2 linked regions of the Alloyangia pacifica genome follow. The protein of the gene in region 1 interacts with the protein of each later gene in a pairwise test. Links are inferred from orthologs where the notes say so. Each region holds a gene or a part of one and is shown in the gene's direction. Other genes may lie near its edges.

Evidence for each region. Proteins that work in one complex are often made in the same cells at the same time.
Region 2: the proteins of phnG (region 1) and CEW88_RS14170 interact in binary tests that used the Escherichia coli proteins (3 or more experiments, as listed by UniProt). The link is inferred for Alloyangia pacifica from one-to-one orthologs.

Annotation. Positions count from the first base shown.
Region 1 is NZ_CP022189.1:1,987,446-1,991,793, reverse strand. The notes cover bases 1,011-3,886. They hold phnG (phosphonate C-P lyase system protein PhnG), read left to right. Parts: upstream 1,011-2,161; coding sequence 2,162-2,611; downstream 2,612-3,886. Other genes in these bases: CEW88_RS09570 (carbon-phosphorus lyase complex subunit PhnI), read left to right, coding at 3,192-3,886; phnH (phosphonate C-P lyase system protein PhnH), read left to right, coding at 2,611-3,192; phnF (phosphonate metabolism transcriptional regulator PhnF), read right to left, coding at 1,319-2,047; CEW88_RS09590 (alpha-D-ribose 1-methylphosphonate 5-triphosphate diphosphatase), read right to left, coding at 1,011-1,242. Also shown: more of CEW88_RS09590, read right to left, coding at 61-1,010; more of CEW88_RS09570, read left to right, coding at 3,887-4,283; CEW88_RS09565 (hypothetical protein), read left to right, coding at 4,280-4,348. UniProt on the Escherichia coli protein: Together with PhnH, PhnI and PhnL is required for the transfer of the ribose triphosphate moiety from ATP to methyl phosphonate.
Region 2 is NZ_CP022190.1:248,880-253,262, reverse strand. What follows is about bases 1,084-3,994. They hold CEW88_RS14170 (sugar ABC transporter ATP-binding protein), read left to right. Parts: upstream 1,084-1,722; coding sequence 1,723-3,267; downstream 3,268-3,994. Other genes in these bases: CEW88_RS14165 (ABC transporter permease), read left to right, coding at 3,380-3,994; rhaS (rhamnose ABC transporter substrate-binding protein), read left to right, coding at 1,084-1,650. Outside these bases: CEW88_RS14180 (DeoR/GlpR family DNA-binding transcription regulator), read left to right, coding at 1-605; more of rhaS, read left to right, coding at 652-1,083; more of CEW88_RS14165, read left to right, coding at 3,995-4,360; CEW88_RS14160 (ABC transporter permease), read left to right, coding at 4,357-4,383. UniProt on the Escherichia coli protein: Part of the ABC transporter complex RbsABC involved in ribose import. Responsible for energy coupling to the transport system.

The DNA of each region.
Region 1 (4,348 bases):
TACGACAGGAGAGTTGAACAACCGCTTAAGGCGACGACGGCCCGAAGCCGCCGGCCGGCGTTACTCGGCGGCCATGCGCCGGCGCTGCATCGCCGAGACCAGCCGGGCGCCCGCCTCGCCGGCGAGATAGGTCAGCCGGCCGCCGCAGACCGTCGCCTCGATGGCACGGCTCTCCGCGTTCACCACCACGAAGTCGGCGCGCTTGCCGTGCTCGAGGCTGCCACGGTCGACCAGTCCCATGATCTCGGCCGGGGTGGTCGAGATCATCGCCCAGGCCTCGGGCAGCGTCTTCATCCCCTTGTCAACCAGCGTCCAGGCGGCCTCGGCCAGACAGGGGTAGTGGTAATCCGAGACCAGCGCGTCGCAGAGCCCGTCGGCGATCAGGTGCTGGGCCGAGACATTGCCTGCCTGGCTGCGGCCGCGCACCACGTTGGGCGCCCCCATCAGCACCGGATCGTTGAAGGCGCGGGCGAGCTTGGCAGCGCTGACGGTGGTCGGGAACTCTGCGATGCGGGCGCCGATCAGACGGTAGTATTCGCGGGTGTCGCCGTCCGGATCGTCGTGGCTGCCGTAGCGGATGTCATGGGCGTCGAAGCTCTCGGCCAGCGCGCAGAGGTGGCGGGGCACATCGCGCGAACGGGCGCGGGCCTCCCGCAGCCGGGCGACGAAGGTCTGGGGCGTCTCGCCGGCACGCTCGGCCCAGAGCGCGAGCCGGTGCGGATCGCGGTCGGCGACCTCGAGCGCCTCGGGCAGGTGATCGTTGAACACCACGTAATCGACCCCATGCGCGAGGATTGCTTCGAGCATGCGCGCGCGCGTGTCGGGCATATGGGTCTCGCAGCGGATCTGCAGGCGCAGATCGGTGTGGGCCTGCGGGCGGTAGGCAGCGAGGGCGGCCATCACCTCTTCGGCGAACTCCGGGCCGCGCATGCCGCCCTCCCAACTCCAGCACTGCGCCAGCCAGGCGGTGGTGACGCCATGGGCGGCGGCCTCGCGATCGGTCCAACGCAGTCCAGCGAGGATCGGGAAGAGGGCCGAGGGGCGCGGCGCGATATGGCGCTCGAAGGCGTCGCCGTGCAGGTCGATGATGCCCGGCAGAATGAGGTTCCCCGAAAGGTCCACCTCTGGCAGCGGCCCCTTGCTGATCACGCCGCCCTCGATCACCAGAGAGCGCTTCTGCATCTCGCCGTCGCGCAGGAGGGCTGCGCCGGTGAGACGCAGGGGAGGGAGTAGGGCCGTCATGTCTGTCACCCGCCATGGCTGCTCTGGGATTTCAGGCGGTTCTACCCGGCGTCTGTGTCATGGGCGTGACGGCGGCTCACCTTGCGGCGCCCGTTTCCTCATGGCTGATCGTGAGCGCCACGCGGTCGCCCGCGAACCAGGTGTGCCCTTGCTCCACCGGCGCGCCGTCGGGGCCGAGGTTGATCGAGGTCGAGCGGAGCAGCGGCTCGCCCTCGCGCAGGTTGAGGTGCAGCGCCTGCGTGGCCGAGGCGGGCTCGGCGGTGAGCCGCGTCTGCGCGCGGGTGTAATCGGTGATGCCATGGCGGCGCAGCGCTTCGGTGACCGAGTTCACCTCGCGCAGGGTCTCGTCGAGGCCGGGCAGGCGGCCGATGGGGAAGAGCGAGACGAAATGTGCCATCGGGACGCCACCGGCCAGAGAGACGCCCTCGAGCACCAGAAGCGGCTCGCCAGGATCAAGCTGCAGCGCTTCGGCCTCGGTGCTGTCGGCGGGGCGGGTTTCCATCCGCAGCAGCCTGCGGTCGGGCAGCCGGCCCGAGGCGCGGACGTTCTGGCTGAAGCGCGTGCGCCCGCCAATCGGGTAGTCCATCGGCGCCATCCGCACGAAGACCCCGGCGCCGCGCCGGGAATGGGTGAGGCCGCGGTCGCCGAGGTCTTTCAGCGCATGACGCACCGTGTGCCGGTTCACCCCGAAGCGCGTGGCCAGCTCGGCCTCGGTCGGGAGCTTGTCGCCGGGGCGATAATGGCCGCGCGAGATCTCGCTTTCGAGGGTTGTGGCAATGGCGTGCCAGACGGGAGAGCGGGGCATGGTTGGACCTCTGTCACCGAAATTTCACGCGATGAGCGCTTGCCCGACTCGGGTCGAAGGGCGTATCACGTGTCTAGTTGTATAGTTATCTAGACAAATCGGCAAGGTGTCCAGATGGAAACTCCTGAACAGGAAATCGCCGCGCGGCAGGGCTGGATGGGCCTGCTGGCGCGTGCCCCGGCCGAGCGGCTTAACGCGCTGCTCGAGGGCGCGGAGCTGCCCGGCTTCGACTGGCTGCGGGTGCCCGAGACCGGCGGCGTCATGGTGCGCGGCCGCATGGGCGGCACCGGCGCCCCCTTCAACCTCGGCGAGATGACGGTGACCCGGTGCGCGCTGCGGCTGGAAAGCGGCGAGGTGGGCCATGCCCATGTGCAGGGCCGGGGGCGCAGCCATGCCGAGCGCGCGGCGCTGGTCGACGCGCTGATGCAGGGTCCGCGGGCCGAAGAAATGCAGGCCCGGGTGCTGGCGCCTCTGGCCGCCGAGGAAGCGGCGCGGCGCGCGGCGCGGGCGGCGAAGGCCGCGGCGACGAAGGTGGATTTCTTCACCATGGTGCGGGGGGAATGATGCAGTCCGACATTCTGACAGGCGATGTGCTCACGGGCGGTTTTGCCGACGCCCCCGTGCAGGCGGCGCGGGCCTTCCGCGCGGCGCTCGAGGCGATGGCACGGCCGGGCCGGATCGAGACGGTCGCGGGCGCCGAGGCGCCGGGGATCTCCACGGCGGCAGCGGTGCTCCTGCTGACCCTCTGCGACCGCGAGACGCCGATCCACCTCGCACCCGGCTGCGACGGCGCGGCGCTGAAGCGCTGGATCGCCTTCCACATCGGCGCGCCGGTCGTGCCCGCCGAAGAGGCGATGTTCGCCCTCGGCAGCTGGGAGACGCTGAGGCCGCTGGACCGCTACCGCATCGGCACCGCCGAATACCCCGACCGCTCGGTGACGCTGATCGTCGAGGTGGACAGGCTGGAGAGCGCCGGCATGAAACTCACCGGCCCGGGCATCGAGACCGAGGCGGCGCTGACTCTTCCCGAGACCGAGGCCTTCAGGCGCAATGCGCTGCGCTTCCCGCTCGGCTGGGATTGCTACTTCACCGCGGACGACAAGCTGGCGGCGTTGCCGCGGACAACCAAAGTGGAGACGCTCTGATGTATGTGGCTGTGAAAGGCGGCGAGCGCGCGATCGACGCGGCGCATGACTGGCTGGCCGAGGAGCGGCGCGGCGATCCCGCGGTGCCCGAGCTCACCGTGCCGCAGATCCGCGAGCAGATGGCGCTGGCGGTGAACCGGGTTATGGCCGAGGGCTCCCTCTACGATCCCGACCTCGCGGCGCTGGCGATCAAGCAGGCGCGCGGCGATCTCATCGAGGCGATCTTCCTGATCCGCGCCTACCGCACGACGCTGCCGCGGCTCGGCCATTCCGCACCGGTGGACACCACCGCGATGCTCTGCGACCGCCGCATCAGCGCGACCTTTAAGGACGTGCCCGGCGGGCAGGTGCTGGGGCCGACCTTCGATTACACGCACCGCCTGCTCGACTTCGCATTAGAGGCCGAGGGCGAGGCGCCACGCGCGCTCGCCGCCGAGCCGCGCCGCGAGCCGACGCCGCGGGTGACCGAGTTCCTGAACAAGGACGGGCTGATCCAGGACGAGCCGCGCAGCGACGCCCCGCCGCCCGACATGACGCGCGAGCCGATGGAATACCCGGCGAGCCGTCCGCTGCGGCTGCAGGCGCTGACCCGCGGCGACGAGGGCTTCGTGCTGGGCATGGCCTATTCCACCCAGCGTGGCTACGGCCGCAATCACCCCTTCGTCGGTGAGCTGCGCATCGGCGCGGTCGAAGTCGAGATGGAGGTGCCGGAGCTGGGCTTTGCCGTCTGCATCGGCGAGCTTACGCTCACCGAATGCGAGACCGTCAACCAGTTCGCCGGCTCCAAGACCGAGCCGGCGCAGTTCACCCGCGGCTACGGGCTAGTCTTTGGCCAGACCGAGCGCAAGGCGATCTCCATGGCGCTGGTCGACCGGGCGCTGCGCTGGGAGGAGCTTGGCGAGGAGAACATCGGCGCCCCGGCGCAGGACGAGGAGTTCGTTCTGGCCCATTCCGACAATATTCAGGGGACAGGTTTCCTCGAACATATCAAACTGCCGCACTACGTCGATTTTCAGTCCGAGCTGGAACTGGTCCGCAAGATGCGGGCAGAGGCTCTGGGCACAGCAAAAATCAAGGAGGCTGCGGAATGAGCAAGGGTTATCACGGGGCGAAACTGCCCGAACTGCCGAAGGGTCAAGATTGGTACTGCGCCTTG
Region 2 (4,383 bases), on another replicon or contig:
GGCTGGCCGGGCGGCCCTTCGCGGTCAATCAGTCGATCAACATCGACCAGAAGCAAGCCATCGCCCGCGAGGCCGTCGCGCTCTGCGACGACGGCGAGGCGATCATCATCAACGGCGGCACCACGACCTTTCAGATGGTGCACCCGCTGGCCAACCGCCGGCTGCAGGTCCTGACCAACAGCTTTCCGATCGCCGAGCACCTGCTGAAGAACTCCAAGAACACGGTGATGCTGCCCGGCGGCGCGCTCTACCGCGAGCAGAACATCATCCTTTCGCCCTTCGCGAGCGACATGACGCGCCACTATTACGCCAAGCGCATGTTCATGGGCGCCCATGCGCTCGGGCCGATCGGTCTGATGGAGGCCGACCCGCTGCTCATTCAGGCCGAGGAAAAGCTGATCGATCAGGCCGACGAGCTGGTGGTGCTCGTGGACAGCTCGAAATTCGACAACCGTTCGAGCCTGGTGCTCTGCCCGCTCGAGCGCATCGACATCGTCATCACCGACGAGGGGATTTCCGACCGCACCGCCTCGATGCTGGAGGCAGCCGAGATCCGGCTGATCGTGGCGCAGACGGGACGGGCGAAAACCGCCGGGGCAGGGTGACCGCACCGCGCGACACGTGAACGCTCATAAATTCAGGGAGGATACCATGGGCATTACGAGACGACTTTTCGGAGGAACCGCGCTGGCCGCGATGCTGCTGGCCGGCGGCGCCGCGCAGGCACAGGACAGCGTGCGCATCGCGCTGGTGGTGAAGGCGCTCGGCATTGGCTTTTTCGAAGCCGCCGCCAAGGGCGCCGAGGAAGCCGCCGCCGAGCTCGGCAGTGTCGAGGTGATCTACACCGGCCCGACCGACACCACCGCCGAGGGCCAGATCGAGGTGATCAACGCGCTGATCGCGCAGAACGTCGATGCAATCGCCGTCTCGGCCAATGACACCGACGCGCTGGTACCCGCCCTGAAGAAGGCGATGCAGCGTGGCATCACGGTGATTTCCTGGGACAGCGGCGTCGCGCCCGAGGGCCGTCAGATGCACCTCAACCCCTCGTCGAACCCGCTCATCGGCAACATGATCATCAAGCTTGCCGCCGACAACCTGCCCGAGGGCGGCGAGGTCGCGGTGCTTTCGGCCACCACCACCTCGACCAACCAGAACATCTGGATCGAGGAGATGAACAAGGTGATGGGCGACTACACGGGCATCGAGGTGGTGGGCACGGTCTACGGCGACGATCTGGCGGACAAATCCTACCGCGAGGCGCAGGGCCTGATGCAGACCTACCCCGATCTCGACGCGATCATCGCGCCGACCTCGGTGGGCATCGTCGCCGCCGCCCGCGCCGTCGAGGACGCCGGCAAGGTCGGGCAGGTGAACGTCACCGGTCTCGGCCTGCCGTCCGAGATGGCCGGCGCGATCGAGAGCGGCGCATCGAAGAGCTTCGCCATCTGGAACCCGATCGATCTGGGCTACTCGGCGACCTATCTCGCCTACGAGCTGGCCACCGGCGATGCCGAGGCCGCCCCGGGCGCCGAGATCCCCATGGGCCGCATGGGCACGCTGACCCTCGACGACAACAACGAGGGCGCCATGGCCGACCCCTTCGTCTACGACGAGAGCAACATCGACGAGTTCAAGAGCATCTTCTGATCCTGCTCCGATCCCGGCCCCGGCGCGCCTCTGCGCCGGGCTCCCACCCAAACCCAGACACCGGGGGCCATGATGCAAGTCAGCCTCACCACCCCACCTGTCGCCGCGGCGGCGGGGGATGCCGCGCCCGTGCTGCGGCTCGAGGGGATCACCAAGACATTCCCGGGGGTGAAGGCCCTCGACGGCGTCACGCTCGATCTTTACCCCGGCCAGGTCACCGCGCTGGTGGGCGAGAACGGTGCTGGCAAGTCGACCATCGTGAAGACGCTGACCGGCATCTACCAGCCCGACGCCGGCACGATCAGCCTTGCCGGGCAGCCTGTGCAGTTCACCACCGCTCAGGATGCCACCGCCGCGGGGATCACCGCGATCCACCAGGAAACGGTGCTCTTCGACGAACTCAGCGTCGCCGAGAACATCTTCATCGGCCATGCGCCGCGCGGGCGCTTCGGGCTGATCGACTGGCCGAAGATGCGCAGGGACGCGCAGGAGATCCTGTCGCGCATCGACGCCGATCTCGATCCCGACATGCCGCTGCGCGAGCTCGGCATCGCCTCGAAGCACCTCGTGGCCATCGCCCGCGCGCTTTCGGTCGATGCCCGCGTCGTCATCATGGACGAGCCCACCGCCGCGCTGTCGCACAAGGAGATCGAAGAGCTTTACGAGCTGGTCGAGCGGTTGCGCGCCGAGGGCCGGGCCATCCTCTTCATTTCCCACAAATTCGACGAGATCTTCCGCATCGCCGACCGCTTCACCGTCTTCCGCGACGGCCAGCACGTCGGCTCGGGCCTGATCGCCGATGTGGACGAGGCCGAGCTGGTGCGCCTGATGGTCGGCCGCGCGGTCGACCAGATCTTTCCGCAGCGTGCCCATAACATCGGGGGTGAGGTGCTGAAGGTGGTCGGCTACGCCCATCCCACCGAGTTCGACGAGATCAACTTCACCCTGCGCCGCGGCGAGATCCTCGGGTTCTACGGGCTGGTCGGGGCAGGGCGCTCCGAGCTCATGCAGGCACTCTTCGGCGTGACGAAACCCAGCAAGGGCGCGGTGCGCATCGACGGGCAGGTGCGGGTGATCCGCTCGCCCGCCGAGGCTGTGGAAAACGGCATCGTCTACGTCCCCGAGGACCGCGGCCGGCAGGGCGCGGTGATCGGCCTGCCGATCTTCCAGAACGTCACGCTGCCCTCGCTGGCGCAGACCTCGCGCCGGGGCTTCCTGCGGCTCAGCGAGGAATTCGCCCTCGCGCGCACCTATACAGAACGGCTCGACCTGCGCGCCGCGGCGCTCGATCAGGACGTCGGGACGCTCTCGGGCGGCAACCAGCAGAAGGTGGTGATCGCCAAGTGGCTGGCGACGAAACCCAAGGTGATCATCCTCGACGAGCCCACCAAGGGCATCGACATCGGCTCCAAGGCCGCCGTCCATGGCTTCATGGCCGAGCTGGCGGCGCAGGGCCTGTCGGTGATCATGGTCAGCTCCGAGATCCCCGAGGTGCTGGGCATGTCCGACCGGGTGATCGTCATGCGCGAGGGGCTCATCGCCGCCGAGCTGGAGGGTGCGGCGCTCACACCGGAAAACCTCGTTCGCCACGCCGCCGGCATCGGGGCGCAGCCATGATCCGCGCCGCCGCCTGTCCTTCGTCTGGAAAGAAATATCCCGGGGCTGAATTGGCCGTCAGGCCAAGAGGGGGCAGCGCCCCAAGCCGCCCACCGGCACAGGGAGCCGCCCGATGAGAACCTTCCTGAAATCGCGCGAGGCGATCCTGTCGGCTGCGATCCTCGCGCTTCTGGCGCTGATCGCCAGTCGGTTCCCGGCCTTCGTCGAGCCCGGAAACCTTGCCCGGGTGTTCACCGACACCTCGCCGCTGATCCTGCTGGCGCTGGGGCAGACGGTGGTGATCCTCACCCGCTGCATCGACCTGTCGGTCGCCGCCAACCTCGCGCTGACCGGCATGGTCTGCGCCATGCTCAACGCCGCCTATCCGGGCGTACCGGTGGCCGCGATCCTGATCCTCGCGCTCGCCATGGGCGCAGTGATGGGCATGATCAACGGCATCATGGTCTGGACGCTCAACATCCCGCCTATCGTGGTGACGCTGGGCACGATGACCATTTACCGGGGCCTCATCTTCGTCCTGTCCGGCGGCGCCTGGGTCAATGCGCATGAGATGAGCGCCGCCTTCACCGGCTTCCCGCGCGCCGATATCCTCGGCCTTCCGGTGCTCGCCTGGATCGCCATCCTCGTCACCGGGCTCTTTTTCATCGGCATCGCGCGCACGCCGCTCGGCCGTGCCTTTTACGCCGTGGGCGGCAACCCGCATGCGGCGGTCTATACCGGCATCGACGTCGGCCGCACCCAGTTCATGGCCTTCACCATCTCGGGCATGCTGGCGGGGCTCACCGGTTATCTCTGGGTCGCCCGCTACTCGGTGGCCTATGTCGATATCGCCGGTGGCTTCGAGCTCGAGGTCGTGGCCGCCTGCGTCATCGGCGGCATCTCGATCGCCGGCGGGGCAGGGACCATCCTCGGCACACTCCTGGGTGCGCTCTTTCTCGGCATCGTCAAGAACGCCCTGCCGGTGGTCGACATCTCGCCGTTCTGGCAGCTCGCCATCTCTGGGACGGCGATCATCGTCGCGGTGGCCTTCAACAGCCGCTCGGCCCGCAGCAAGGGCCGCATCATTCTCAAGCGCGCGGAGGGCCACGCATGACCGACATCGCCGACCAGCAGCAG